Regions from separate parts of the Bradyrhizobium sp. 62B genome, predicted to be linked through region 1. Evidence: riboswitches for the same ligand, from Rfam matches in the RefSeq annotation. Region 1 holds a riboswitch; each other region holds the start of a gene.
What was found. Region 1 has a riboswitch for cobalamin ahead of ML401_RS12725 (energy-coupling factor ABC transporter permease). Riboswitches for the same ligand answer to the same signal wherever they lie in the genome.
Positions count from the first base shown of each region.

Region 2: linked by a shared signal. The riboswitch ahead of ML401_RS13975 (TonB-dependent siderophore receptor) and the one ahead of ML401_RS12725 (energy-coupling factor ABC transporter permease) in region 1 are both predicted to bind cobalamin.
Region 3: linked by a shared signal. The riboswitch ahead of ML401_RS16155 (TonB-dependent receptor) and the one ahead of ML401_RS12725 (energy-coupling factor ABC transporter permease) in region 1 are both predicted to bind cobalamin.

Region 1 covers NZ_CP092841.2:2,723,928-2,733,908, reverse strand. Annotated here, with positions in the region: gene cobT (nicotinate-nucleotide--dimethylbenzimidazole phosphoribosyltransferase) at 1-832, opposite strand, end outside; gene cobF (precorrin-6A synthase (deacetylating)) at 843-1,592, opposite strand; gene ML401_RS12725 (energy-coupling factor ABC transporter permease) at 1,635-2,312, opposite strand; cobalamin riboswitch at 2,349-2,568, opposite strand; gene cobA (uroporphyrinogen-III C-methyltransferase) at 2,614-3,345, opposite strand; gene ML401_RS12715 (cobyrinate a,c-diamide synthase) at 3,342-4,652, opposite strand; gene cobM (precorrin-4 C(11)-methyltransferase) at 4,652-5,434, opposite strand; gene ML401_RS12705 (cobalamin biosynthesis protein) at 5,431-5,799, opposite strand; gene cbiE (precorrin-6y C5,15-methyltransferase (decarboxylating) subunit CbiE) at 5,796-6,977, opposite strand; gene ML401_RS12695 (cobalt-precorrin-6A reductase) at 6,976-7,722, shown strand; gene cobJ (precorrin-3B C(17)-methyltransferase) at 7,698-8,432, opposite strand; gene ML401_RS12685 (precorrin-2 C(20)-methyltransferase) at 8,429-9,160, opposite strand; gene ML401_RS12680 (precorrin-8X methylmutase) at 9,163-9,792, opposite strand; gene cobG (precorrin-3B synthase) at 9,792-9,981, opposite strand, start outside.
Region 2 covers NZ_CP092841.2:3,002,706-3,012,686, reverse strand. Annotated here, with positions in the region: gene ML401_RS13995 (Crp/Fnr family transcriptional regulator) at 1-700, opposite strand, end outside; gene ML401_RS13990 (Crp/Fnr family transcriptional regulator) at 1,333-2,085, opposite strand; gene ML401_RS13985 (hypothetical protein) at 3,630-3,803, shown strand; gene ML401_RS13980 (PepSY domain-containing protein) at 3,947-5,392, opposite strand; gene ML401_RS13975 (TonB-dependent siderophore receptor) at 5,395-7,665, opposite strand; cobalamin riboswitch at 7,772-7,967, opposite strand; gene ML401_RS13970 (CoA-transferase) at 8,173-8,919, opposite strand; gene ML401_RS13965 (CoA transferase subunit A) at 8,916-9,722, opposite strand; gene ML401_RS13960 (peroxidase-related enzyme) at 9,830-9,981, opposite strand, start outside.
Region 3 covers NZ_CP092841.2:3,447,538-3,457,518, reverse strand. Annotated here, with positions in the region: gene ML401_RS16170 (tetratricopeptide repeat protein) at 1-199, opposite strand, end outside; gene ilvD (dihydroxy-acid dehydratase) at 186-1,907, opposite strand; gene ML401_RS16160 (hypothetical protein) at 3,359-3,940, opposite strand; gene ML401_RS16155 (TonB-dependent receptor) at 4,014-6,251, opposite strand; cobalamin riboswitch at 6,365-6,579, opposite strand; gene ML401_RS16150 (hypothetical protein) at 6,627-6,884, opposite strand; gene ML401_RS16145 (fumarylacetoacetate hydrolase family protein) at 6,967-7,815, opposite strand; gene ML401_RS16140 (hypothetical protein) at 7,921-8,130, opposite strand; gene ML401_RS16135 (hypothetical protein) at 8,283-8,474, opposite strand; gene ML401_RS16130 (adenylate/guanylate cyclase domain-containing protein) at 8,580-9,981, opposite strand, start outside.

The sequences.
Region 1 (9,981 bases):
GGTTCAGCCGCACTGTTGCGAGCGCTGCGACCGACACGATGAAGCCGTCGATCAATACGGGAATGCGGCGCTGCGCGGCCGCGATGATCGCGCCCGAGATCGCCGCGATTTCGAGACCGCCGACGGCGCACAGGATTTTTTCGGGCGAAACGCCGGCAACGCCATGATGCGCGATCGCCGCGTCGATCACCCGCGCCTTGTGCGCCCGGCCAGCGGCATCGACGCCGGTCCCGCTGCCTGCGATCTCCTCGGCGCTGATGCCGAGCAGGCTCGCGGCAATCGCTGCCGATGTGGTGGTGTTGCCGATCCCCATCTCGCCGAAGATCAGGAGATCAGGCGGGTTGGCCGCCGCACGCGCGACCGCGCGCTGGCCGGCCTCGAAGGCGAACGCCAGTTCCGCAGGTGTGAGCGCGGCTTCGACGCTGAAATCGCGCGTGCCATAGCGCGGCTTGTCGGTGACGATTCCCGTCATCTCCTCCTGCGCAAGCGTGCCGGCGTCGACCACTTCCAGGCTGCAGCCAAGCTCGCGCGCCAGCACCGAGATCGCGGCACCGCCCGCGGCAAAATTCGCCATCATCGCGATGGTCACCGCTTGCGGATAGGCCGACACGCCCTGGGCGACGATGCCGTGGTCGCCGGCGAAGACGACGATCGGCACGCGCGCCGCGCGCGGCTGCTCGGTGGCCTGCAAGCCCGCGAGCTCGATCGCGAGCTGCTCGAGCCGGCCGAGCGCACCGGTCGGCTTCGTCAGTTGCGCCTGACGCGCGATCGCCGCGTCGCGATGGACCGCGGAGATTTCGGGGCATTTCTGGGTGACCCAGTCGGGGAGCATGCTGCCTCGCTTAACGCGTACGCTTGAGAATGTAGCTGTCCATGATCCAGCCGTGGCGCGCGCGCGCCTCCTGCCGCACGGCCACGATGCGCGGGCCGGCCTCGGCGAGCGCGCCGGATAGGATGATCTGATCTTGCATGCCGAGATAGGCGCCCCAGTAAATGTGGAGGCTATCAGGATCGATCGACTGGAACGCCGTGCCGCCGTCGAGCATCACCACCACGGTGTCGACGCCTTGCGGCCAGCCGCCTTCGCGCAGGCGCCGTCCCGTCGTGACCAGAAATGGCTCGCCGATGTCGTTGAGCGGCAGCGCATGGGCCGCGCACAGCGCCTGGATCGAGGTGATGCCGGGCACCACTTCGATTTTAGGCAAGGGATCGAGCCGCCGCGCAATGCGCAGCGAGGAATCATACAGCGAGGGATCGCCCCAGATCAGCAGCGCAACCTTGCCCTCACCCTTGAGATGATCTGCGACCGCATGCTGCCAGGTCGCGGCAACCGCATCGTGCCAGTCGTCCACGCCCTTGCGGTAATCCGCTTCCTCGGTGTCGCGCACCGGAAGGTCGAACTCGGCGATACGCGTCGTTTGATTGGTCAGGACATCCGCGCAGATCGTCCGCCTGAGATCGGCGAGATCGGACTTCGCCGTTCCCTTGCGCGGGATCAGGACGAGGTCGGCGGCGTTGATGGCTTCAACGGCGGCGCGCGTGAGCTGGCCAGGATCGCCGCAACCGATGCCGATCAGGGAAAGCGTGAGCATCGCGGGCGCCGGGGGCGGCCATGACGGCCGCCCCTTGTCTCTTTAGGCCGCGTTGTGCAGGCGCGGGGTGACGAAGCCCGGCGCGGTGACGCCGCGCAGCGACTTCGCCAGCGCCAGCACGGCCAGATCAGCCAGCGGCTCGATCACGATGACCAGCGCGTAAGAGGCGGCGAACGTCGCGATGCTGGCGAGGTTGCTCATCGCAAAGCCCGAGCCGTAGAGCGCCCAGAACGCCACCCAGCCGATCACGCCGGCCTGATAGGTCGTCGACAGCGCCAGCGCCTGGCGATACTTCAAATCGACATAGGCGGTGTTGCGCGGGATGATCCGCGTTGCGATGGCCTGGATCGCGAACAGCGGCACCAGGAGCGTCGTGACATTCATGCCGTATTGCGGGATGTCGGCCGGCTCGAAGAACACGCCCTGAAGCAGCAGGCCGAACGCGAGGCCAAAGGCGGCGGGCGCCGCACCGAACAGCAGGAACAAGGTCGAGCCGAGAATGAAGTGGACCTCGGAGACGCCGACCGGGAAGTGCGGCAGGATCTCGAAGAAGACGAAGACGAGAACCGTCGTGGCCAAGGTGCGCGCGGCGAACGACGTCATGCCCTGCTCGCGTACGGTCTTGGCCGCGAGCTTCAGGGCAACGCCGCCTGCGGCGATGCCGGTTGCGTAACTCAACACGAGCTTGGCGCCCGTCACGATCCCGGGTTCGATATGCATGGCTCAGATCCTTCCTGCCGTCACACCCGACGGCCTTGGCCTCAAAACGTGCAGGGCCGGTCTCCTGGCTCGCGGTTCACTGGGTTCTCCGGCCTTCCCGGGCCTTGCGGCCCAGTGGCTGATCGGAGCCCCTCACCGCTTACAGTCGCGGGGGCGGCTGGGGTTTTGAGCGCCGCAACTTGGTCCGCCCATCCCCATTCCCGATTATGCTCCGGCGCTTTGCGCCGCGTTGAGCACCATGCCCCTCCTGTGTGCTCCTTTCGGCGCGCCTGCGTCAAGAGGCGAAGGGCGGCCGCGGCCGTCACGACGGATAATCCCCCGCCAGCGCGCCGAACAGGATCACGGCGGCGGTGGAAGCGGCGCCGCCGCGGGCAAGCTGCTCGGCAAGCTCGGCAATGGTGGTGCGGACCAGCCGCTCGTCGGAACGGCCGAGGGATTCGGCGACCAGCGCCGGCGTATCCGCGGCAAGCCCATGCGCGATCAATTTTGCGGCAAGCGCCGGAAAGGTGCGTCGGCCCATATAGACCACGGTCGTCGCTTCAGGATCGGCCAGCGCCGCCCAATTCAGGTTGGGCGGCAGCTCGCCGGTGACGTCCGCGCCGGTGATGAACTGCACCCGGCGCGAGGTGTGGCGCCTTGTCAGGGGAATGCCGGCCTGGGCCGCGGCGGCGCAAGCCGAGGTGACGCCGGGAACGATCTCATAGCCGATGCCGGCTTCGCGCAGCGTCTCGATCTCCTCCTCGAGGCGGCCGAATATCCCGGCATCGCCGGACTTCAGCCGCACCACGCGCGCGCCCGTTACGGCATAGTCGACCAGCAGACGGTTGACGTGATGCTGCTTGGTCGAGGGCCGCCCTGCCCGCTTACCGACCGCGACGAGATTGGCTTCGGGCCGGGCGAGATCGAGGATCGCGCCCGAGGCGAGATCGTCATAGAGCACGACGTCGGCCTCGCGCAGCCGCGCGGCGCCCTTGAGCGTGAGCAATTCAGGGTCGCCGGGTCCGGCGGAGATGAAGGAAACGAACCCGCTCACCGGTCCTCCGCGATCAGATGAAAGAACGTGCCGCTGACATGGCCGCGCCGCGAGCCGGTCTCGGCGATGATTGCACCCGTCGCATCATGCACGACCGCGAGCGGCGTGTCAGGCTGGGCGAGAATGGTCGAATAGTGAAACTCATGGCCGCGCAGGCGCGCCCCGGCGCGATGTCCCGGCATCGGCGCGGCGAGCGTCGCGAGGCGATAGCCCAGATGCATGCGGCGTTTGGCAAAGCTGGTCTCGAGGCCAAGCAGGTCTGTCATCTCATGGCGGATCCCGTCCGCGTCGGTCAAAGCGGCTCCCAGCACCATATAGCCCCCGCATTCGCCATGCACGGGCCGCGTTTCGGCGAAGGCGCGCAGGCCCTCGCGAAACCGCGCATTGGCCGCGATCCTGCCGGCATGGAGCTCGGGATAGCCGCCCGGCAGCCAGCACACATCGGCGCTCGCATCAGGCGCTTCATCGGCCAGCGGCGAGAACGGCACGATCTCGGCGCCCGCCGCGCGCCAGGCTTCAAGCATATGCGGATAGACGAAGGAGAACGCGGCATCACGCGCCAACGCAATGCGCTGGCCGGGCGGCACCACGTTCAGGCCATCCGCGGTCGGCCGCGGCGACCATCCGGCTGCGGATCGCAGCACCGCATCGAGATCGACACGCTCGGCGACGAAGCGCGCGGCCTCGTCGATCAGCTTGCCGATCTCGGCCTGCTCTTCGGCCTGCACCAGGCCGAGATGCCGCTTCGGCAGGCTGATCTCGGCATGACGCGGCAGCGCGCCGAACACGGCGATGCCGGCATCATTGAGCGCACGCCGCACCAGATCTTCATGGCGCGGACTGGCGACACGATTGAGCACGACGCCCGCGAGGCGCACACCGGCGCGGTAATCACGCAGGCCTGCGGCGATCGCCGCCGCTGTCTGCGCCTGTCCAGAGGGGTCGATCACCAGCAGCACCGGCCAGCCCAGCATCTCCGCAATGTCGGCGGTAGCACCGGTGCCGCAGACGCCGCGCGCGGCGACGCCGTCGAACAGGCCCATCGAGCCCTCGGCGAGCACGACATCGGCATCCGCGCCGCGGCTGACGAGATGGGCGATCGTTCCGCGGTCCATCGCCCAGCTATCGACATTGACGGAGGCGCGGCCCGTCGCAGCCGCGTGGAAGGCGGGATCGATGTAGTCGGGGCCACTCTTGAAGCACTGCACATTCAGGCCGCGATGGCGCCAGGCGCGTGCGAGCGCCAGCGTCAGCGTGGTCTTGCCGACGCCGGAGGCCGGCGCGGAGATGACAAGGCCCACCGCCATCACGACGCCTCCGGAAAGCGCGGCTCGGCGCCGACGGGCCGATAGCGACGGTCGTAGTCGGCGGCGTAGAGGCGGCTCTCGTCAAAATCCGCAGCGCCAAGCGTCTTGCCGACCAGGATCAGCGCAGTACGCTCCATCTCCGCGCCGACTGCTGCATCGAGCGTGCCGAGCGTCGCGCGCACGATACGCTGGTCCGGCCAGCTCGCGCGCCAGACGATCGCGACCGGACAAATTTCGCCGTAATGCGGCGTGAGCTCGGCGATGACTTGGTCGAGCAGGTGTATCGACAGATGAATCGCGAGCACCGCGCCGGTCGCGGCGAACGCGGCCAGCTTCTCGCCGTCAGGCATTGCACTGGCGCGACCCGGCGTGCGCGTCAGGACGACCGTCTGGGCAAGCCCCGGTAGGGTCAGCTCAGCCTCGAGCGCTGCCGCAGCGGCGGAGAAGGACGGCACGCCCGGCGTGACCGAAAAGGGAATGCCCAGCGCGCGCAGGCGGCGGAGCTGCTCGCCCATCGCCGACCAGATCGAGAGATCGCCGGAATGCAGCCGTGCGACATCCTTGCCCTCGGCATGCGCCGTGGCGATCTCCGCGATGATCTCATCGAGCGACAGCGGCGCGGTGTTGACGATGCGCGCGCCGGGAGGGCAATGCGCAAGCACCCCCTCAGGGATCAGTGAGCCCGCATAGAGACAGACCGGACAGGCCGCGATCAGGTCGCGGCCGCGCAGGGTCAGCAGATCTGGCGCGCCCGGCCCGGCGCCGATGAAATGCACCGTCATGCGCCGTCTCCTTCCGCGATTGCGGCGGTTGCGGCGCGATCCTGCGAGACCGCCCGCGTCGCAATCAGCCGCGCGCGAGGTCCAGCCGCCGCGAGGGCCGCGGCTTCTGCGACCGATCCGGTCCTGAACTTCTCCATCACGAGATCCGACTGGCTCGGCGTTGCGATCCCGGCCAACATCTCAGCCGGAACAGCCTTGATCGGCACACCGCACTCACGCGCGAGCTGCTTTAGCGGCTCCGCGTCGGCCTTGTCGCTGACAGTTGCCATCGCTGCGAGACCTTCGGGACCGCCCGCCGCCCGCAGCGCATCGCGCAGCGAGGCCAGCGTGACATCTCTCCTGAACCCGAAGCCAGCCACTTTCATCGGGTCACACTCCACTGCACCACAGGCCGTGCAGCTTCCCAGGAACGATAGCGGCCGAGCGGCGCGGAATGCGCGATCTCGACCCGCATCAGCTCGCCGCCATGGCCCTGCTGTAGCTCGCCGAGCAGCGCTTCGGTTTCCAGCGTGACCGAATGTGCGACCAGCCGCATTCCAGGCGCGAGGCGCGACCAGACGGCATCGAACATCGCGCGATCGAGACCGCCGCCAATGAAGACGGCATCCGGCGCTTCCAGCTTAGCGAGCGCATCGGGCGCTTTTCCCGTGACGACGCTGATCCGGTGCGCCAGCCCGAACGCGGCGGCATTCTTGCTGATATTCGCGACGCGATCCTCGCGTGCCTCGATGGCGGTCGCCGTCCCGCCGCACAGCGCCCACTCGACCGAGATCGACCCCGATCCCGCGCCAATATCCCACAGCCCTTCGCCCGGACGCGGCGCCAGCGCCGAGAGCGCGAGCGCGCGCACGGGGCGCTTGGTGATCTGGCCGTCGTGGACGAACAGATCGTCCGGTAACCCTGAGCTGCGGGGAATGCCTTGCGTGCCCCTCGCCCACAAGGCCACCGCGACCAGATTTGAGGTCACCTCCTCGGCAAAGAGGTCGACGCGATGCTGGTCCGTATATTCCTGTGGCCCGCCAAGCGCCTCGAGTGTCCACATCAGCGAGGCACCCCATCCGCGATCGGTCAGCCATTTCGCGAGAGCATCAACCGCCGTTGCATCACGCATCAGGCAGATGATGCGCGCGTCTCGCGCCAGATGCGGCACGAGACGCTCGAACGGCGCGGCATGGAGGCCAATGCATATCGTGGTCTCCAGCCGCCAGCCTAAGCGCGCAGCCGCGAGCGAAAACGTCGACGGTCCCGGATGCGCGATCCACTCGTCGCTACCGAGTCTCTCGGCGAGAACAGCGCCTGCGCCATGCCAGAACGGATCGCCGGAAGCGAGCACCACTGTCGGCCGATCGCGGCAGCTCAGCACGACACCGGCATCGAAGGGCGCTGGCCACGCACGGCCGCGACTGCCCACGCCGGCGAGCGCGAGGTGCCGTTCCCCGCCAAAGACGGTTTCGGCATCGGCAAGCGCCTTTCGGCTTGCTTCCGACAGCCCGGCAAGGCCATCTTCGCCGATACCGATGATGGTCAGCCAGGGATCAGCCATGATGCGCGCCCTCATACTGGGCGGGACGGCCGATGCGAGCTCGCTCGCAGCCGAGGTCGCGCGCGCGCGCATCGATGCCGTCTATTCGTACGCCGGTCGCACTCACGTGCCGGCCGATCAGCCGCTGCCGACCCGCATCGGCGGTTTTGGCGGCGTCAGCGGGCTTGCGGGTTACATCCGCGACGAGCGCATCACGCATGTGATCGACGCGACGCATCCATTCGCTGCCGAGATGAGCCGCAACGCGCTCGAAGCTTGCGCGGACACCGGGACGCCGCTGCTCGCGCTGGAGCGCGCGCCCTGGGGCAGCATGTCCGGGGACAATTGGATCGAGGTTGCAGATATCAGTGCCGCCGCCGCCGCGCTGCCCGAGGCGCCCGCGAACGTGTTCCTCGCCATCGGCCGCCAGCATATCGCGCCGTTCGCGATGAAGCCGCAGCATGCCTACACGCTGCGCTTCGTCGATCCGCCGGACGCGGCCCTGCCCTTCGCCGCTGACGTGATCGTGTCGCGCGGACCGTTCACGCTTCACAGCGAGCTCGAGATGCTGCGCGCCCGCGAGATCGCGTGGATCGTCGCCCGCAATTCCGGCGGCGACGGCGCGCGTGCCAAGGTCGACGCGGCCCGCATGCTGGGCCTTCCCGTGGTCATGATCTCGCGGCCGACGCTGCCCGAGCGCCGACGGGTCGAGAGCGTCGCTGAGGTGATGCAGTGGCTCGGTCATTCGACCCGCCTCGGTGCATAGACCCAGCGGCCGACACGGCGAGTCTGCGAATTGCCGACGATCACCAGCGTGCGCATGTCGGCCATCTCCGGCGCCGCTTCGTTCAGCGTCACGGTCACGATCTTCTCGTCGGCCGCGCTGACCGCGCGCGCAAAGATCACGAGGCGCTCGCCGCAGCCGGCCTCCTTCAGCGCCGCCAGCGCGCGGCCAAAGCCCTCGGGCCGGCTCGCCGATCGCGGATTGTACATCGCAATCGAAAAATCGGCTTCCGCTGCGAGGCGCAGGCGCTTTTCGATCACAGGCCAAGGCTTGAGATTATCCGAGAGGTTGATCGCGCAGAAATCATGGCCGAGCGGCGCGCCGGCTCGCGCAGCCGCCGCCAGCATGGCGGTGATCCCCGGCAGCACGCGGATCGGCAGCGCCTGATATTGCGGCGCCTGCTGCAGGGCCTCGAACACGGCCGAGGCCATCGCGAACACGCCGGGATCGCCGGATGACACAACGACGACCTGCCCACCCTCGGACGCAAGCCGCAACGCTTCGCTCGCGCGCTGCAGCTCCTCGCGGTTGTCGGAGGGATGCAGCTTCAGCCCAGCACGCGGCGGCACGCGCGCGACATAGGGCGCGTAGCCGAGAATGTCGGTCGCGGCGGCAAGCGCGGCCGTGACCTCGGGCGTCACCAGGGCATCGCTGCCCGGCCCGAGGCCCGCGATGGTCAGCGTGCCCGTCATTCGGCGGCTTCCAGATGCCGGCCCTTGCCGTGCACCAGCACGATCGCAAAATAAGGACAGTCGGCGGCATCGATCTCCGCCAGCCGCACCACACGCTCGCCCGGCATGGTGCCGCGCTCGACCAGCCAGGCGTCGTCCAGCCGGCCGGCAGATGCGAGCGCGCGGCGCACCTTTGCCAGATTGCGGCCGGTCTTCATCACGACGAGCGCATCGGAATCCCGCATGCGCCGCTCGAGCTCACCTTCGGGAAGCGTGCCCATCAGCACGGTCGTCACATCATCGCCAAGCGCGATCGGCTGTCCGACGCCGTTCCAGCAGCCGACCATGCCGGGAATGCCGGCGATCACCTCGATCTCGACACGCCCCTGCAGGCGCGTGTGCAGATGCATGAAGGAGCCGTAGAAGTAAGGATCGCCCTCGCAGAGCACGACGACGTCGACCGCACGCGAAAGCCGCGCCAGGCGCTCCGCCCATTCGTCGTAGAAACCGGCGAGCAGCTGGACGTATTCCGCACTGTCGAAGGCGATCTCGGTCGTGACAGGGTATTCCATGGGGTATTCGGTGACTTCAGTCGTCAGCATGCCCTCGACGATGCGCCGCGCCTGGCCCGGCCTGCCCTTCTTGCGAAAGTATGCGACGTGCTTCGCAGCCCGCACCGTGCGGTCGGAGCGCACGCTCATCAGATCGGGATCACCGGGGCCGAGACCGCAGCAGATGATGCGTCCCATCGCTATTCGCTCCGGCTCGCCAGCGCGTTGACGGCCGCGACCGTGATCGCGGAGCCGCCGAGGCGGCCTTCGACGGTCAGCGCCGGCGCTGGCGGAGCGGCCATCAGCGCCGCCTTGGACTCGGCTGCACCGACGAAGCCGACCGGGCAGCCGATGATCGCCGCCGGCCGCGGGCAGTCTGTATCCTCCAGCATGTTGAGCAGATGAAACAGCGCCGTCGGCGCATTGCCGATCGCGACGATCGCGCCGTCCAGATGCGGCCGCCACAGCTCGAGTGCCGCGGCCGAGCGGGTGTTGCGCATGGATTGCGCGAGTGCGGGCACGGTCTCATCGCCGAGCGTGCAGATGACGGCATTGGCCGCGGGCAGCCTTGCGCGCGTGATCCCTTCCGAAACCATGCGCGCGTCGCACAGAATCGGCGCGCCTCTCAGCAAGGCGGCGCGCGCGGTCGTCGCCATGCCCGGCGTGAAGCGGATATGCGCTTCCAGGCCGACCATGCCGGCGGCGTGGATCATCCGCACCACGACCTGCTCCTCGTCCGGGGTGAAGCGGGTAAGATCGGCCTCCGCCCGGATGGTGGCGAAGGACTGCCTGTAGATCGCCGCGCCATCGGTCTCGTAAATGTGCGGCATCAGTTCCCTCCGACGAGGATGGAGGGATCGCTGACGATGTCGGCGCCGTTCAGGCCGCGCAGGGCCGGCTCATCGCGGATCGAGCCGTCGCGGACGAGATCGAAGCCGGCGCGCGTCGCAACCAGCGTGACGGCGGCCGTGCCGGAATGGGCGCAGCCCTTGCCGCAGCCGGAGACGTGCAGCCGCGCG
Region 2 (9,981 bases), 280 kb from region 1:
CAGCCTGATCCCGTTGTAAGGAATAGCATTCGCAAGACAATTTCTCCAATGCGGTTGCGTCCAGAATATTGATCACCCCGCGAGAATAGTGAACGACCCCGGCCGCTTGCAACTTGGTGGCGACCTCGGTGATGGAGGTACGGCGCACTCCCATCAATTCAGCCACGAGCTCTTGCGTCAAATTGACCGTCTTCGTGCCTGCGCGGTTCGCCGTTTGCAGAAGCCAACGGCAAAATCGAGCTTCAATGAGATGCACTGCGTTACAGGCGGCCGAAATCCGCGCTTGAGAGAAAAGAACTTCGTTGTAGCGAAGACAAAGACCTCGCATGGCATCGGAGCGCGTGGTCGCCCTTCGAAAGCGGTTCGCCGGTATCTTGGTTGCCTCAAGCGGGAGCTGTACGACTACACGGACAAACGATGTGAGAAAGCCGAGGCCTGTCATCGCGCCGATGACGCCGTCTTGTCCGACTGTCGCGATTTCAACGGCACGACCGTCCTTCAAAACCGACAGCAGGGACACCACGCCTTTATAAGGAAAGTAGACAAAATCGATCTCATCGCCAGCCTCGACCAGAACGACGCCTTGCTCGAATGTCTCCCGTGTCATGTAAGGCGAGAGCAGCTCGAATTGATCATGCGGGAACGAGGATAGTATCGCGTTGGTCGGGGCCAACGATCGGCCGACATTGTTCTTCTGCACGGTGGCATCCCGCCTGATCGGACAGGCCGCCTACCGCTGGGGGGTGGTCACGCTCCGAGGGCACGTTCCGGCGGGAGGAATCATTATTGAAAAATTCATCGCGCTTGTCGGTCCGGTAGCCGTCATACGGCCAGAAGCGGCCCCGAGGAGCCGGCAAGCTGGCAAGGCTTGGTGATCGACCTGTTTGTCAGCGGAGTGAGGTGCTTAAAAAGCGATTACGGCGAGACAATTCTTATGTTCGAAATCGGACATTGAGTTATAGTGACCGCATCACCGCCCCTCACTAGGCCCCTTTCGGTGACAGAGAGTGTGTGCTCCCGCCTGACCGCAGGACTGGCACATGCCTAAAAGCCCCGATCTGCATCCCAATCGCATCGATCATCCACGCTGACCGAAGTGCCAAGATTTGGCCAGCCTGGTTGGAATTACAACCGGTCCGAAAGGGCTCAACGTTCGTTCGTTTGAATGCAACAAGTGCGATCAAGTGATCACTATCTCGTCGGAGATTTCCCGATTAAGCGGCCCGCACTCCCGCAGGTCGGTCCGGCTTTGAAGGTGCCGAGCTGCCCGACCATGACTAAGCAAAAAGTTACGTTGAGCCAGTTGCTGTCGAGTATTGGTCAGCGAGCAAGTTAGGGTCGCGCACCGGTCGCCACGCGCGCCGTTTGCCGTGCGATGTAAGACCGCGCCAATATCAAACCGTGCTCTTTCTGCCGCGTATAGCAATCGCAAGACATCGCTTCGAGTGCCTGTCGATCCCGTATTTTTATCGTTCCTCGCGAATAAACGATTGCTCCCGATCGTTGTACCTTCCCGGCAACTTCCGTTACCGACGTTCGACGTACACCGAGCATCTCGGCAAGAAACTCATGCGTCAGCTCCGCGACATCGCCGCGAGCGTGATCAACGGTTTGCAATATCCAACGGCAGAAGCGCGCCTCGACTTCGTGCACTGCGTTACAGGCGGCAGTAACCCTAGCTTTAGACAAGAGAACATCGTTTTGATGGATACAGAGCGCCTGAATAGCTTCGCTGTTACCCGCAAGTTGCCGAAAGCGCCTGGCAGGTATTTTGCCGGTCTCAATACGCATCTGGACGACTACTCGCACCAGCGAAATAGGCGAACCCAAGCCCGCCATGACGCCCAATGCGCCCTCCCGTCCTACAGTTTCGGTTTCAATGGCGCGGCCATCCGCGAGAACATCGAGTAAAGAGACCATGCCGCTGTGGGGGAAGTAAACAAAGTCGACTTCGTCGCCCGCCTCGATCAGCACCGTACCCCGTGAGATGGATTCCGGCGTCATGTAGGGCATGAGCAGAGCGAGTTGGTCGGTTGGCAAAGAGGACAGCAGCTCGTTGGGATGAGCGAACCCAGATTGAAACATGACAGCATCCTGCCCGATCGGTCGGGCCGACTTCCGCGAGGGGATTACGTCTACGTTCCGAGAGCACGCTCCTCGCGGTAAGGACCTCATAACGTGCACGAGGTTTCGCAACGTTGGGTCAAAATTCTGTATTGTATCTGCATCGGCTTATGCTTTCAGAGTGGCCAAATGCTAATGATCGGAGAACCAAGGGAGCCGCCTCGGTTAACGGCCTCTCGCCTCGACTGAGTCGCGGCGCCTAACTTTGTTCTTTGATAGTGCGGTCGCGCTTGGGTTGAGCCTGCTCCAAAAGTGGCTCAGGACGCTGGCGCTGTCGCTCCTATTTGTCCAGTTCTTCGGTAATCGCCCATCCTCCGTACGATAATGCGCGCACGTTCCATCATGTCAGCATTCGCACGCCCGGTGACCGCAGCCACTCGGTATGGATGGCGGTATCAGCTTGTCGGGCTTGGCGGATCGCGCGTCCCCTCTGAATGCCTGGCGAAAGCGATTTAGCTTTTGCGCGGAGGCGAGTGGCCTCTTCTGCGAGACGATGTTCAAGGGGTGCGGTTTGTTTGGTGCCTCGTCGCAGATGCATGGCGCTAGCTCCTGTCCAGAGGAAGGAGGCGGGAGCGCGTGATCGCGTCCTCATCACCGATAAGTGCCGGGGGCCGTGCGGTGGTGACCTGAGTGTGCACCTCCTGACAAGGGAAAGCCAGTACGAATCCAGAGAGCGCCAAGTGGCGGGCGTCAATTCTTACGACATGCCGAATCATGAGGTTGGCACCAAAGCGTCAACGGCAATAGCCCCGGCATGGTAAGTCGATGGGTCATCCGACCAATCGGTAGGGTTGCACCGGATACCGCACGTGGTCGCAAAGTGGGCGAGCCAAATAGCGGCGGTGAAAAGCGCTTCCTTGGCGATGCCTGCGCTGTTCGGCCGACCTCGTTGGTTCCGAGGCGACTACGCTGCTTGATAGTCTCAATAAACCCGTAGGCAGGAGACATGGCTCGCGGAGAGATCGATGTGGAACGCATCCGCCCGACCTTTGATGAAGGCGATTCCTCCTAAGCAACAGCGCCGATTGAAAACGCGGGATTTAGAATGAAAATCCTTATGTTCGAAATCGGACATTGCTGATATAAGCAGATTATCACCGACCCGACCTGGGCTTACATCGGTGACTGAGAGCCCTTTGCGCTCCCGCCTAATGCGAGCGGCGAGGTCGGGCTATGTCCGATAAAGACGATACGAACGCCTCCTGGGCTGACGTTCCGAAGTGCCCTTCATGTCTCCGGGTACTCACTTACCGGGTCCTTAAATTGTTTGACCCGCACTCGAATCGGACTGTGCAGCTATTTCAGTGCGACAGTTGCCGCAAGCACGTTTGGGAAGATGAAGTCGTTTAAGGCACCCAGTTGGCGGCATCGCGAGGCGAACCGCGACCGTTCAGCGGGTTCTCTGTCACGCTCCTAGAGGCCTGCAACATCGCCGTGCTTGGAAGGTTGGCGAGACATCGAGCTTGGCTTCGATAGCGTTGCGCAGGTAGATCGGAGAGCAAGCAATGTCTGACGCGACGAATGTCGACGTTCCTACTGATCCGCTAGCAGATGTCGACGACCGAACCACAACTGAAGATGCATTGAGGCTCATCACTGCCTTTCTGCGCATCAAGGATGCGCAGGTGCGTGCGGAGGTGTTAGCGATCGCGGAGCGGCTCGTCGCCAACGGAGCTTGAATCATGGGGCAACCGACCGAACCGCTCCTGACTCGGCCCCGGTTCGGCGCTTGTGGCAGAAGCGGACATCGACCAGCCGACAGTCCCCGATGCGTCCGTCGAAAATGGACCCGGGGCGGACAATGCCAACGGCGCAATTCACTTCAATGGCGCAGATAGCGCCATCCGACGACGACACCGCTCACCGAGACGATGGTGCCAAGGATCGATAGCAGCCAAACCACGAGATCCCAGGCCGGGCGATACATCAGCAGCAACCGGAAATCGAAACTGTGCAGCGCGTTGAACAGCCAGCGATAGGTCCGCCGGCTGCCGTCCGCGCGGCCGATGATGTCGCCGGTAACGGAGCTGATGTGAAACCATGTTCTGGCGTCGTCATCGAAGACAGCGCGCAGCACCGGCAGTTCGCGCTGGTGATGATGCGCATACCAATGGGAATCGTAGTCGTCGAGGACGAGCCGTTCCGCGAGGCGCGCTTGCGGCAGCAATTTCGCTGCGGCCGTCCAAAGCCGATCCTGCGGGAGTGTCGCGATTCGACCCGACGTGATATCCAGCGGCCTCTGCGTGCCGTCACGCGATGCGGCGATCATCATCGGGCCGCCATCGAGCCAGACGAAGCGCGCTTCGACCGCGGCGGATTGCGGCGTCGGCAGCTTTGTCGCAATGGTCGGCGCATCATGGCCGGCGTAACGTTGCAGCGTCTCCCGCGTGGTGTTACGGCCTGCAAAAATTTCGCCGGGATTGAGTGACAGCCAACCGGAGAACATCCAGGTCAGCACGAAGGCGCCCGCGATCAGTCCAGTGACGTGGTGCCAAGCCATCCAGCCGCGGTACGGGGAGATCCCGCCGCTCGTGTACCGCCGCTTCAGCCGCAGGCGCAGGATGCCGATCCAGATGCCGGTGACGCCGACGATGAGGCAGATGCCGGAGATCCAGAGCACCACCAGCCGCCACAACGGCCCATCCTTGCGCAAAACGGTCGGATAGATCCAATGCGGAATGGAGCCGAGCCAGTTCCAGACGCGCTCGGTGTGGTTGGTATCGAGCACGATCTCGCCGGAGCGCGAGGAAACATAGAGCTTGGTGCCGGCGTTATCGCCGAGCCCGATAAGGTAGAGCGGTCGCAACGGATCGTAACGGGCGGTGACGCTCCATTGATCGCGATCGACGATGTCTTCCAGTTGCGGCGATTTGCTCGCGGGATGATGTTGCGCGACCGCAAGAGCTTCCCGTTCGGAGACCCCGGTCACGACGCGGCCATCGGCCGCGGAGATCGCCTGCCGCTGACCGTCCCAGCCAATCATCCGATACACCGGCTCGTCGGCCAGCATGGCGAGCCGGAGATCGCGCGGGTAGCGCGTCGCGCCTGCGACCCTCATCGCATCGTCCGGCGATAGCTTCACCTTCTCCCATTGAATGTCGGGAAGCGCTGCCAGCCTTTCCTTGTCGGCAAGACCGGGAAACGCGACATACATCATCACCACGCCTGACATGAACCACATGGCGAAGAACAGGCAGGTGACGATGCCGAGCCAGCGGTGGCCGATATACAGCCACCGCCGGAGCGTGCGTTTCAGGGTGCGTGACACGCTCAGAACTTCACGTTGACGGCGAGTTGGGCCGTGCGAGGCATTCCGAGCAGCCACTGCGTGGTGCCGCCGGACGTCGTGTAAATCTCATCGAAGAGATGGTAGACGCGGAACGACACGGTGGTGTTGAGATCGGGCTTCCACTGCGCGCCGGCATTGACGATGTTGTAGGCCGGGCGCGTCATCGTGTTGGCATTGTCCGCGTAGGTCTTGCCGACGATCTGCACGCCCGCATTGGCCGACCAGTTGGGTGCAAAGGCCCAGGTCGCCCAGATGTTGGAAACGGTCTGCGGTACGTTGACCGGCACGTTGCCGGCATAGTTCACGGCTGCGCCACCAACCGATTGCACGAAGTCGTCGTACTTCGCGCGCAGGAAGGCGGTGTTTGCATCTATTCGCCAGCCATAGTCGAGCAGGAATCCGACTGATGCTTCGATCCCACGCGATGATTGCTGGCCGACCTGGACGGTGAGCGAAGGAACGTTGGGATCGCGGGCCAGCAGGTTGTTCTTCACGATTTCGTAGCCGGCCAGTGTCCATTCACCCCGGCCGCCCCAGAACGATTGCTTGACGCCGATCTCGATCTGTCTGCCGGTGGCCAGATCGAAATTCTTGTTGGCGGACGACAGCGAGATGATCCCCCCGACCGGATCGACCGCGGTGGAATATTGGCCATAGAAAGCGAGGTCCTTGACGGGCGTATAGACCGCGCCGGCGCGCCAGGTCGTCGAGGAGAACGACTTTTCGAAGCTGTTGGCGGGCGTGACATAGTCGGTGCGCGTGACCGTCGGCTCATCCTGGCGGATGCCGGCAATCAGGGACAATTGCTCGGTGACCGACAGCCGGTTCTCGGCGAACAGCGCGTATTGGTTGGTTACGCTGCCGAAACTGGGGACCGTGGCGTTCGGACTGTTGAACACGCCTGGAACGAAGCTGTAGGGGTTGACGGACGACGAGCCGCCATAGGGCGAGTTGTTGGTATGGGTAAAGTTGATGCTGTTGACGTCAAAGCCTGCCAGGAACTCGTTGGCCATGCCGAAGACATGCCCACGAAACTTCGCATCCATGCGATTGCCGACCTGCTGCTGGTCGTGAAAAATCTCGATATAGCTGCTTCGATTGATCAGGCCGGTGCCGGGATTGTAAGCGTAGCTTTCGACGTCCTTCCAGTGCCTCTTGGAGTTCAGGTAGTAGAGCGTGTTCTGGATCGAGATGCCATCAGCGACCTGCCATTCCGTCTTCGCCTGGCTCCAGCTATCCTGGTATCGGATGTGGCTGTCGCTGACGTTGTAGTTCTTGAACCGAAGAGATTCATTGAGCATGCCGTTGATCAGCGGCGTGCCGAAGTAACGTGAGGGGTTGCGGTCGCCATAGTCCGTGGACAGTGTCCAGGTGACGTCTTCGTTCTGCCTGATCTGGACCACGGCATGGAGCGCGACATTCGAAGTCTTGTCACGATCAACCCAGCCGTCCGACATGTTGCCGGTGGCGGTGATGCGATAGGCGACGTCCCTGCTCACTGGACCTCCGCTATCCACGGCAATTCGCCGCGTCATGTTGCTGTCCAGCGACATCTCGGCCTGGTTGCGAGGGACCCACGATGGCAGTTTCGAGACGACGTTGATGGCGCCGCCGACCGCACCCGCGCCGTACATCACCGAAGCAGGGCCGCGCAATACCTCGATGCGCTCGGTCGACCATGTGTCGAACGGAAAGGTCACGGTGCCGGCGCCGATATAAAGCTGGGTGCCGTCATAGAGCGTCATGACAGACCCAAGGCCCGTGAAGCCGCGGGTGTTGAACGAGACGCCGCCGTTGCCTGGTGCCGGGCTTGCAGTGAAGCCGGTGGCGTTCTGCGTCACCGCGTCGAGGATGTTCTGCTGGCCGCGTTCAGAAATGGTCTTGGCCGAGATCACCTCCACGCTGGCCGGCGTCTGCAGTCGCGTCAGGCCTAGTCGGCTGCCGGCCGTGCTAGCGCCGGTGAGGTTGAGCGTCGGTGCGGCGAATACGGGACCCGCTGGGTTGGTCGTCGGAGCCCGCGTTTCGGCGGTAGCTGCGTTTCGCTGCTGGCGTGGGCGCGCGAGGCGCGTGGCATTGCTGCGTCGGGCGCTCCGGGCATTCGGTGGCTTCGCCGACGGCTCCACTACGACAGGATCGAGCGTCTGCGCTGGTCTTGCGGATTGTGCCCAGCCATTGCTCGACACCACGAGGCAGGAAAATGCAACTGAACGGAGCAACGCGCAGCGTGGCGCGAAGATCTTACGGGAGGTCATCAATAGTCTCGCGATAACGTGGCACGTCACCGCGAACGCAGCTTGGCCGCTGCCTCAAGAGGAAGGCAGCTCAACACTCATCAGGACACCCCGCCCAATGTGCTCGCGTGTGACCACGACTGACGGCAGGTCTCCTGGCTCGCGGGTCGTTGCCTGTCGCCGCCTTCCCAGGCCCGCAGGCCCAGTGGCTTTTGACGAAGGCTCGCCGCTTACAGTTGCGGGGGCAGCCACGGCGTTGGGGGACACCCGCACCGTATTCCCTATTGATCTCCCGAAAGAGAACCGTCGCAGGCAACCTAGTTTTAGTTGCAAAGGACTGTCAACTGGCCATCGGGCGAATTGGCATCCACCCGGGGGCGGCGTTTCGCCCCTCGGTCCAAATCAGGTGTGGCCCTTCGCGACATCTGCCGCAATTGCATGAGGACGGCAGTATCGAAGCGAGGCAGATATCGACGAATGTTCATGAGTACGCGCCCTAACCCGACCGCAGAGTGCAGACGCGATCCCCTACCCCGGACCCGGCATGTTGCCCGCGAACTGCGGATAGCATTCGCGCAGCTCCTCGCGGATCCGTCCCCGGATCAAGGCCAGCGTCGCGTCGTCCGGCGACGGCGTCGTGACCTCGCATTGCTCGTTGTCGTAGGCAAAGCCCGTCGTGCCGCGAATGTCGCGCCAACCATAGCCGGGATGCGTGCTCTCGAGGCGAAAGCGCCCCGCCTCCCGGTCGAAGGAGAATAGCGCCGCGTTGGTCAGCAGCGCATGCGGGCCGCCGCGCCGATAGACCGTCTCGTCGGTGACCCCAGGCGCAGACACGAAGTCCACGCGCTCTACCAGGGACCGCAGGCTGTGCTCCTCGCGGAATAGAATGACCCGCGGAACGAGGAAGTACAGATAGGCGGAGCCGAACGAGCCGGGCCACCTAACCGGATTGTTCGGGTAGTCGCCGGTGCCGACGAGATTGACATTGCCCCGGCCGTCGATCTGGCCACCGCCGAGAAAGAAGGCATCCAGGCGCCCCTGCGCGGCGCAATCGAACAGCTCCTCGGCTCCTCCGGTGAAGGAATTGTGCTTGACCGATCCGAGGATCGAGACCTGCACGCGCTCCGCTCCGTCACGCTCGTTGAGCGCACGCAACAGCATCGCACCGGCCGCCGGCATCGGCGAGGATTGACCGACCGCAACATGCCGCACGCCCTTCAGCAGCCGCGAGATCGTATAGATCATCAGCTCGCGGCTGGTGCACGCCTCGCTCATGCCGCGCTCCTCGAACCCCGGATATAGGCCTGGAAACCCTCCGGCGAGCGCGCCGCGCGCGCGTATTTCTCGACTTCCTGTCCATCCCTGGGGTACTCGGCGTAAAGCCCCGTGGGCCATCCGCCGTTCTTCAACTGCGCCACCGCACTCACATAGATTGCAGGCAGGACGCCCGCGGCCATTTTCTCGTCCTCGAGCAGTGACGTCTCGGAGATGCGCTCGACGGTCACAAACGCCTTCTTCGAGGCGTGCGCCAGCAGCATCGTTTCGCGCCGGCGCCCCAGCCGAACGTTGCCGAACCGGTCTGCTTCGGGCGCATGAAACAAGGCAATGTCAGGTTGGATCGCCGAGACCACGACGATCTTCTCGCCGTCATCGAACGGATTCGACGTCACCTTCCAGTCGTCCCGCTTCTTGAGGACGTCACTGCCGATGATGCCGCGGATCGGCATGAACGGCACGCCCTTCTCGGCGGCCGTCAGGCCTGCGAACACCGCGGGACGGGTCGCATCGCGCAGGCGAATGGCCCCGTCGCGGACGGCCCGGCTGAAACAGGGGGCGCCGCCGGCTTCGCCGAGACTGACGGCGCTGGTCTCCAGCGTCGTCACGGCGCCGGCGCCGATCAGCATGTCGACCTGCATGCCGCCGATCGGCGCACACACCACATGCAGACCGCGAACGCCGCGATCGATCAGCAGCCGAATCATTCCAGGGGACGCAGCGTAATCGTCAGGCGCCAGACCGAGCTTGCACCCCGAGGGTATCATCTCCGCCATCTCTTGCGGCGTTACGAAGTCTGTCATCTCTTCACCTCTCCCAATCAAGACGCCGATCGAGCAAGACCAACTTCCGGATTTGTCGAAACGCCTAAGTCGCACGAGCCGCCCGATCGTGAATGAGCGAAACTCCGTCAGCCGCGTCCCATGCTGTAGAACTCCGCGTTCGGACGCATGCTGGTGACGTTGGCAAGCCGGTTGGAGAGGCCGAAAAAGGCCGTGATCGCGGCAATGTCCCAGACGTCCTCCTCCGTGAAGCCGTGCGATTTCAGCGCGGCGAAATCGG
Region 3 (9,981 bases), 720 kb from region 1:
CACTGAGCGAGGTCTCCTGCGGCGCGGGCGACGGCGCGATCCTGCCGCGCATGGTCGCCGCGGTCCCCGGCAAGGTGGTCACGACCGGGATGGTCGCATCCTTCGGGTTGACCGGAGCGCCGTCGAAGGCAAGCGCCGGCGCGGCCAGCGCACCGACCCCCAACACAAACGCAACTATGGCACGCCTAGATGTCCGCATAACACTGTTTCTCGTGCGCGCCGCCCGGATGGGTCACTGCCCCCCCGACCGCTGGTCCAACCTGCTGAGCATATTTCCAGAGCGCACCCGACGTGTGGTTAGTCGCGCGAGCGCTCCATTTGGTTTTGCGCTGGGCGAGCTCGGCGTCGCTCAATTTAACGTTAAGGGTCCCATTGACCGCATCGATCTCGATGATGTCACCGTCCTCGAGCAGCCCGATCGGGCCGCCAATGGCAGCTTCCGGCCCGACATGGCCGATGCAGAAGCCGCGGGTGGCGCCGGAGAAGCGGCCGTCGGTGATGAGCGCGATCTTGCCGCCCATGCCCTGGCCGGTCAGCGCCGCGGTGGTCTGGAGCATTTCCCGCATGCCGGGGCCGCCCTTCGGCCCCTCGTAGCGGATCACGATGACTTCGCCTTCGCGGTAGGTGCGCTGCTGGACCGCCTCGAAAGCATCCTCCTCGCGGTCGAAGCACCTGGCCGGACCGGTAAACTTGAGGTTGGACATTCCCGCGACTTTCACGATCGCACCTTCTGGCGCCAAATTGCCCTTCAGGCCGACCACACCGCCTGTCACGGTGATGGGCTTGTCTGCCGGGTGCACCACGTCCTGGTGCGGATTCCACTTCACGCTCTTGAGGTTTTCAGCGATCGTGCGGCCCGTGACGGTAAGGCAATCACCGTGCAGGAAGCCGTTGTCGAGCAGCGTCTTCATCAGAAGCGGTATGCCACCTACTTCAAACATGTCTTTGGCGACATAACGGCCACCCGGCTTCAAATCCGCGACATATGGTGTCTTTTTGAAGATTTCGGCGACGTCGAATAAGTCAAACTTGATGCCGCACTCATGCGCGATTGCCGGTAGGTGCAGCGCAGCATTGGTCGAGCCGCCGGACGCCGCGACAACGGCGGCGGCGTTCTCCAGGGCCTTGCGGGTGACGATGTCGCGCGGCCGGATGTTCTGGGCGATCAGGTCCATGACCTTCTCGCCCGCAGTCATGCAGAAGGCGTCGCGGATCTCATACGGTGCAGGCGCACCGGCCGAGTAAGGCAGTGCCAAGCCGATCGCCTCGGAGACGGTCGCCATGGTGTTGGCGGTGAACTGCGCGCCGCAAGCGCCCGCCGAGGGGCACGCCACGCGCTCGATCTCGTCGAGGTCCTCGTCCGACATCGCGCCGACCGAGTGCTTGCCGACCGCCTCGAACATGTCCTGCACGGTGACCTGCTGCCCGCGGAATGTGCCGGGCAGGATCGAGCCGCCATAGATGAAGATCGAGGGCACGTTGAGACGGACCATCGCCATCATCATGCCCGGCAGCGACTTGTCGCAGCCGGCGAGCCCGACCAGGGCATCATAGGCGTGGCCGCGAACGGTGAGCTCGACGGAATCGGCGATGCATTCGCGCGACGGCAGCGAGGAGCGCATGCCGTCATGGCCCATGGCGATGCCGTCGGTCACGGTGATGGTGCAGAATTCGCGCGGGGTGCCGCCGGCCGACGCGACGCCCTTCTTCACCGCCTGGGCCTGACGCATCAGCGCGATGTTGCAGGGAGCGGCCTCATTCCAGCAGGAGGCGACGCCGACGAAGGGCTGGTGGATCTGCTCGGTGGTCAGACCCATGGCGTAGAAATAGGACCGATGGGGCGCGCGCGCGGGGCCTTCCGTCACGTGACGGCTTGGCAGCCTCTGCTTGTCAATCTTGGCGCCCATCGCAAACCAGTTTCCCCGGTGAACCCTTTCAGAGGCGAAAAATCAGAGCCAAGATTTGAATCGACCTTGGGATTTTCTCGTCGCTTTCGAGGACCGCCGCTGCCCTTAGAACATTAGAGCGATTTTATTCATGTTTGGGTGTGGCCAAAAAGCGGCGGTGATGCGAACCACCAGTGATGAAGGTTAAATCGGAACCGAGTGTTGCGCCGACAGCACAATCGTTACCGGGAAGACACGGGTTCGCTTACTGTAATACCATCTTGCAGACGGCATTCCACAACTTGAGATTTTGCGGGCAAGGCGCGCACGCCACTCCGGTTCGAGACTGAGATGTATGCAAAGTGAGTGAGTCGGCCTTGCCGCACTCTCGCATCCGGGATTCAGCAGCCGCACCGGAGGTCGCGGTGCGATGGGCCCCGGCTCAGCAGCGCACCGTCCAAGTGACGCTGCGCTGCGCCCGGGGCACAGCGCGGCGGCGTGGGACGCACTTGCTCTCTCCCCGTCATTGCGAGGAGCCCTTGCGACGAAGCATGAGGTGCAAGTTCGATCTCCAAACTGTCATTCCCCGTGAATGTGGGGAATCCAGTACGCCGCGGCTTCTCGGTTCAATCACTGCTTTTTCGGAGTACTGGATCGCCCGCCCCCGTGCGCAATCGCGCACCAAACGGGGCGATGACACCGGGTGTGTGATGGCAAGCGCGCGTTCGCATTCTCGCGGCTGATTTCGCCCGAGCTTTGCTTCGTCGCTCCACCCTCAAATCCAAGAGGGTGCAGGGAAGGCCGGGTGCCGACAGACACCCGCGGTCCGCTGCGCGAAATGCACGCAGGAAGAACCGCACAGCAGCATACAGGTGACGCCGATCACTCGGCCTTCCCTGCGCGATGGTCGGACGGCTTATGCCGTGCTCTCCCGGGAGCCGAACTTTCCTTTGGCCTCCCTCGCCGTTCGAATTGGATGATGCCGTCCACCCGGTTGGGCTCGCGCGCATCTTCGATCCGGCTTGACCGTAGCAACGACGGCCAGGACCACACGGTTTTGCCGTACGCACGGCCCGCCATTTCGCCGCAGTATTTCCAACCCCGTCGACGGAGCTGCGAAACTTACAGGCGAGACGAAGCCTAGCAGCGCCGCTCGTCCACACGCGGTTTCGGGCTCACAGGGACTACCCGCCCTGCCCGCACCTCTCATGCCGACGCTGCCGCGTCCACCGCAAGCCCGGCTCGCGATCAAGACGACCTCGAGATCGCCCCTCCTGGATGAGCCGGGATGAGCCGACACATACGACAAATCCGAATTTCGGTAAAGTGGAATATTTTTAGCGAGACGGATTGACAGAGGCCGACACAGGGCACGGCCGCGTAGCCCGGATGAGCGGAGCGACACCCGGGATTCCACCAGCACTGTCCCGGTTGTCGCTACCTCCCCGGGCTACGATCTACGATGGCGTCGCTCAGGCCGACATTGCGCCCTTGTGTCCGAACGGATCGACCAGGCGGACGATCTCGCAGATCGCAACGAGGCCTGCGAGCCAGACGGCGCAGGTCAGGGCGATGCGCGTCACGATGGCGACGGTGAAGGCGCCCTCGCCGCCCAGGAACGGCGTCGCGGCGAGCAGCGCGAGCTCGTAAACTGCATAGGCCGTAACGAGCATGATCGCGAGCACCAGCGGCGTGCGCCCCCGGGGTAGCAGGCCGAGCACCATCGACGAGGCCGCCGTCGCCAGCAGCGCAGCCGCGCCGATGACAAAGCCCCATACGATGGTGCCGGCGTCAACGGGATAGTGCAGCGCGCCGAAGCCGATGGTCTGGTTCACCAGCCAGGCGCCGGTGACGACGAGCAGCGCCTGGCGCAGCGGCAGCATCGCCGCCGCAACGACGGCGAAGGCCGCAAACGGCGTGACGCAGGCGAAACCGAAGCTTGCGAGCGCGCATGATGCCGTCAGCAGCGCAAAGCAGAACATCGGCGCAAGGCGCGGCGCGACCGGGTGAAGGCGGAAGCCGTCGCCGTGAGACGGCAGGATGCTGAAGGCCATGGATGATCTCCTTGTTGAGGAATACCAGTTCATCTGAGGGTGAGCGACAGCCGTAGCGAGGTGTAAGCCTTGATCAGAACGTCGCGCCGGCCTTGAGCAGATAGGAGCGGCCGGGCAGCGGATAGGCGCTGAAGCGGCCGTCGGTGAAAGTGCTGGCGATGGCGTAGTCGTAGTAGAGCGCGTTCAGCACGTTGTTGACGCTGAGCGACCAAAAGTAGCGCTCAACCTGGCCGCTGAGCTTGAGATCGATCGTGCCGTTGGCCGGAATCGGCTTCTGCGTGCCCGCCTGGTCGTTGTCCATGCGCCGCTCGCTCCAGAACCGCGCGGTGGCATCGAGCACCAGATAGTTCTGCCAGATGTTCCAGGTGACGCCGGCGCTTGCCGTATAGCGCGACACCAGCGGCACGTCGTTGCCGGCCCAGACGCCTTCGCGGAAGACCGCGCGGGTATAGGCCATGCCGGAGCGCAGCAGCAGGGCGTCGTTGACGCGATAGGACAGGCTGGTCTCCGAGCCGTAGCGGCGGGTCGGATCGAGATTGGTGTTGTAGAACAGGACCGGGTTGAAATGGACCTCGTTGGTGAGGTCCATCAGATAGAGGCTGCTCTGCAGCTGAAGTCCGCCGCCCTTGATGCGCAGGCCGCCCTCGATGTCCTGCGAGGTCTGGGTCTTGAGCTGGAACGTTTGCGGGATGGCCGCGAAGGTCAGGGGATCGAAGGACGGCCCCGAGGACAGCCGCTCGTCGACGTCAGGCGTGCGGAAGGCGCGCGCGGCGCGGCCGAACAGCGAGACCACGTCATTGAGGCGATGCTCGGCTCCCAGATGCAGCGCATATTGGGTCTCCTCGCTGGTCAGCGGCGACGCGCCGATGTCGGCGTTGAACGGCGCCGCCGCGTCGAAATTGTCGCGTGCCGCAAGCCTGACGTTCTGCACCCGCGCCCCGTAGGAGATGTCGGTCGTGGGCGCGACTCCCAATGTGTGCTGGAAATAACCGGCGACCGTCTGCTGCCTGAGGTCGTAATTGTGCCAGGCGGCGAGCCCCTGCCCGGCGCCGCGGTCCTGCCGGAAGCTCGCATCGTAGTAGTCGATGCCAGTCAGGAGCTGCGACGGCATGCCGAGCAGCAGGCTCTTCACGCTGAGCCGCGGCGTGATCGACCACGTCGTCAGGTTGGAATCGACATAAGTCGAGGTGAAGAAGGCAGGAACCGGCGCCGGGCTGGAGAAGAACGCGCTCTGCTGCTTCTTGTCGCGCACACCGCCGTCGACGATGAGATCGACGCCGTTGACCAGGGTCTTGGTGAAGCCGGCTGTCGCGCTAATGCCCTGCTGGTTGGCGTAGTTGAACGGCGTGCTGGTGCCTCGGCGGCTGGTCTTGAGCTCGTCGAGGCCGATGGAGGGATCGACGGTGCGGCCGCCCGGCAGGCGCAGCTCCTGATTGTCGCCGGTGACCGTGAGAAACGCCGTCAGGCCCGGCGTCGTGTAATTGAGATTGCCGACGCCATTCTGCTGGGAATAGCGATTGTTGTCGCGATAGCCGTCGGTGCTGACGGCATTGCCGTAGAACGAGGTCGACCACGGCCCGGAATTGAGCGAGGTCGAGACATTGCCGAGCCTGGTGTTGAACGAGCCGAAGGCGGCCTCGATGCGCGCGGTCACGGGCGGTCCGCCGCTTCCGGTCTTGGTGACGATGTTGATCACGCCGCCGACCGCGTTGTCGCCGTAGAGCACCGCGCCGGAGTTGCCGCGCGTGATCTCGATACGCTCGATGGAATTGAGCGGGATGGTGGAGAGGTCCACCTGCGCCATGTCGACATCATTGAGCCGCCGGCCGTTGACCAGCACCAGCGTGTTGGCGGTGGCAAAGGCGCCGAAGCCACGCAGGTCCACGCTGGTCTTGGCGCCGATCTGGCCGCCATAGAACGTCGTGATCTGGGCTCCCGGAGTCTGCGTGGCGATGATCTCGGCAAGCGTCTGCGACGGCGCATGCGCGATATCCGCGGCCGTGATGACGGTCGTGGCGGCTCCGACGATGCCGCCGTCACCCGCGACAGCCTCGGAGCCCGGGCCGGATGAGCCGGTGCCATTGCCTGCCGGCGCGACATTCGCGGCTCGCCGCGGCCTCGTCGTCTCGCCCTCACCGATCGCCCTGGCCCGCGTGCGGTTCTGATCGTCGGGCTTGCTCACCTCGACCGGCGGCAACTGCTCGGCGACAGCATGCTGGGCGAAGGCGGCGGAGAGACCGAGCGAATGGAGCGAGACGGATGCGAACAGGCCTACGCTGAGGCGCCGGGCAGCAGAAGCGAGACGGGACAATGTTGTAACCTCGGTATGACGTCGGTGGCACGTCACAGCGAACGAGGTTTCACGGCAGAGCGATGGGCTGCTCCGGTGAAGCCAATGTCTGTACTCCCCGACCGACATCCTCGCGTGTGACCACGGCTGACGGCAGGTCTCCTGGCTCGCGGGTCGTTACCTTGCGTCGCCTTCCCAGGACCGAGATTCCCAGTGGCACAGGACGAAAGATTCACCGCTTACAGTTGCGGGGGCAGCCGTGGCGTTGAGACAAATCCCGGCGTTGGGACGTCCCGCACCACATTCCCTTTTGATCTCCATGAGGAGAACCGTCACGATCATCTACGTGCCGTTCCGCCGGAGAGTCAATCGGCCAGTCGGTGTAGCAACTGCGGCTCAAGTCCGCCCTCGCAAACGCTGGGCCTGGGCCCAGGCGGCAGCGACATCGCGAGGCGGAACATCGACGCGCTTGATCGGGGTCAATTCGCCGGAGGCCGAGACGATCGCAGTCTCCTCGCGGCGGCAGCGCGTGCAGACAAAGCGAACCTCATGCGGCGACGCCGACCAGCTCGACCGCTTCACATTGGCCGCCATCGGCCAGGCGTCGCAATGCGAGCACGACACCAGAAATCGGCCGGGATCGAGCATACCCATTCCATCGGACTCCGCGTCCTGCCCTCGTCTTCAATGGCTAACCCATGTGAATCGTTCCGGTGCCCCAGCACCGTCGGTTCCGTCAGGCCTCGTCGGCGACGGCATTGCGCAGCAGGCCGACCTTGTCGATCTCGACCTCGACGACATCGCCCGCCTTCATCCAGAGCGGCGGGGTGCGCCGCGAGCCGACGCCGCCCGGCGTGCCGGTGGCGATGACGTCGCCGGGCTCGAGCCGGGTAAACTGCGAGCAATATTCGATCTGGCGCGGGATATCGAAGATCATCTGATCGATGGTGGTGTCCTGCACCACCTCGCCGTTGAGCCGGGTCTGCAGCCGCAGCGGCCCGACCTCTCCGACCTCGTCGGGCGTCACCAGGAACGGGCCGAAGGCGCCGGTGGCGGGAAAGTTCTTGCCCGGCGTGAACTGATGGGTATGGCGCTGGTAGTCGCGGACGCTGCCCTCGTTGTAGCAGGCATAGCCGGCCACATGGCCGAACGCCTCGGCGCGGGGGATGTAGCGGCCGGCCTTGCCGATCACGACGGCGAGCTCGCCCTCGAAGTCGAGCTGGGTCGAGACCTTCGGGCGGATGATGTCGGTGAGATGCCCGGTCTGGCTGTTGGCGAAGCGGCCGAACACGGTGGGATTGTCGACCTCGGTACGCCCGGTCTCCTTGCGGTGGTTCTCATAGTTGAGCCCGATGCAGAGGATCTTGTCGGGGTTCGGGATCACAGGCAGGAAGGCGATGCTGGCCAGCGGATGGCGCTTCGCCCGGGCTGCCGCGGCGGCGACCTCGGACAGAACGCCCGCGGCGATCGCCGATTTGAGATCGGGATAGCGATCGCCCAGCACCGCGCCGAGATCGGCCACGGCGTCGCCGTCCACCAGACCCCATGACGCCACGTTGTTGATTTCAAAGCTTGCGAATTTCATCCGATGTCCCCCTGCTCCAACCGACCCTATCAGGTCGAGATGGCGGGGACGATGGCGGCCGGGGATGGCGCGGTTGCGATCCCTGCAAGGCAGCAGGCGATGCGCTCAGCGCGCGCCCTTGAGGCTGCAGGAGGTCGTGCAGGTGACGGTTGTGCCGCGATCGCATGATTTGCAGGCATTGACGCACTGGTTCATGTCGCGGGGGTTGTAGCTGTAGTTCCGCAAGGGACAGACCGGCGTCGAGCCGGTGATGTCCTGCTCCTGGTCGCAGGCCGCCGTCATGAGCGCGATGATGATCACGGCAACGAGGCGCATGGGATTGCCCTGTGAGGCATGGCAAAACGACGTTCACGGCGCACGCTGCATTGCAGCGAACCCCGGCCTTCCCAACACGGGCACAGCCGATCAGCGACGCCCGCATGCCATCAGGATGCGCGCCAAACGTTAAGAACGGATTGCAGCCGGCCTCAGGCCGCCGCCTGAGTTTCCGCCGCCTTGGTCGCGATCGCCTGCCGCATGTCCAGCGCCAGCTGACGGTACTGCTCCGAAAGCTTCAGATAGAACTCGCGCTTGGTGCTGTCGGTGGCGAGCTTGGCGATCAGCTCGCATTCGGCGGTGAGCGTCTCGAACCGTTCCAGCCTGTCCTGAAGTTCTGGCATCGGCGTGTCCCCATCAAACGCCACAAGGACACCCAACCTAAGCCCGGGAAATAGGTCACGGCGAACATCGTTATCCCGTAGAAATAATTTTTCCGGTGCGGCAGGCTATTTGCTGTCGAGGCGCCAGGCGCCGTCCCATCCCTGGTCCGGCGGGCTCGCCTCGAACTGCGCGATGCGGCCGAGCATCGTGCGCGAGGGGCCGTCGCCGGGGACGGCTTCGAGCGCCGCGCCAAAGGCCGCGCGCGCCGCATCGAAGCGCCGGGCGCGATAGGCGGCGAGCGCCTCGGCATAGTGCGTGCGCAAGCCAAATTGCGCATCCGTGAGCGCGCCAGCCCTCGCCATCACCTCGAAGATCGTCTGCGGCGCGGTCTGGCCGGCGACTGCCAGGCGATCGATTTCGCGCAGCTCGAGCTGCGATCCGATCGCCTCGGCGGTGGCCTGCGAGATCAGGATGCGGGTGCCGTAGACCTTGTTGACGGCTTCCAGCCGCGAGGCCAGGTTCACGGCATCGCCCATCACCGTGAAGCTCATCATCAGCTCCGAGCCGATGCTGCCGGTCAGCACCTCGCCGGTTGCGATGCCGATCCGCAAATCGCACGGCGCGGGCATGGCGCGAATGCCGAGCAGGTCCGGCAGCTGGCGCTGCAGCGCGGGCACCTGGTCGGCCATCTCGATGGCCGCGGTGCCGGCAAGCAGCGCCTGCTCGCCCTCCTCGATGAAGGGCGGGCCCCAATAGGACATGATGGCGTCGCCGATATATTTGTCGATGACGCCGCGATTGCTTCGGATGGGAGCGGACATCACCGTGAAATAGTGGTTCATCACCCTGACGAGGCCGCGCGGCGTCATGCCTTCGCTCATCGAGGTGAAGCCGCTCATGTCGCAGAACATGATGGTCATGACCCGGCGCTCGCCGTCGATCGCGACCTCCGGCCGGTCGATCAGCCCCTGCACCACCTTGGGATCGATGTAGCGGCCAAAGGTCTCGCGGATCCGCTCGTTGTGGCGGAGCTGCTCGGTCATGCGGTTGAAGGCCGCGGCGAGCTCGCCGATCTCGTCCTGGGTGGAGACGGTGATGGTCTTGTCGAAGCGGCCGGCCTCGATCTCGCGGGCACCGGCGAGCAGCAGCCGCACCGGGCGCGTGATGCCGCTGGACACCAGAAGCGCAAAGATCAAGCCGACGATCGCGGCGAGCAAGGTCACGACGCCCGAAACGACGATCGCCTGATGCTGGCGGCTGATCACCTGCGACGTCGAGAAGAACACCTGCGCCAGCATGTCGGCGCGGATCGCGTCGATCTTGCGGTTGAACGCGTCGCGCAAGATATCGAGATGCTCCAGCGTGCCGCGGGCCGCGGGCATGTCCTTGGCGTCGACCTGCTTGACCAGTCTGGCATTGCCCTCGTCCAGATCGCGCCGCAGCTCGGCCACGGCACTCTCGATCCGGACGTCGAGCCGCGCCAGCGCGGCATTGTCGGAATAGGTTCTGGGATCGTCGATGATCGCG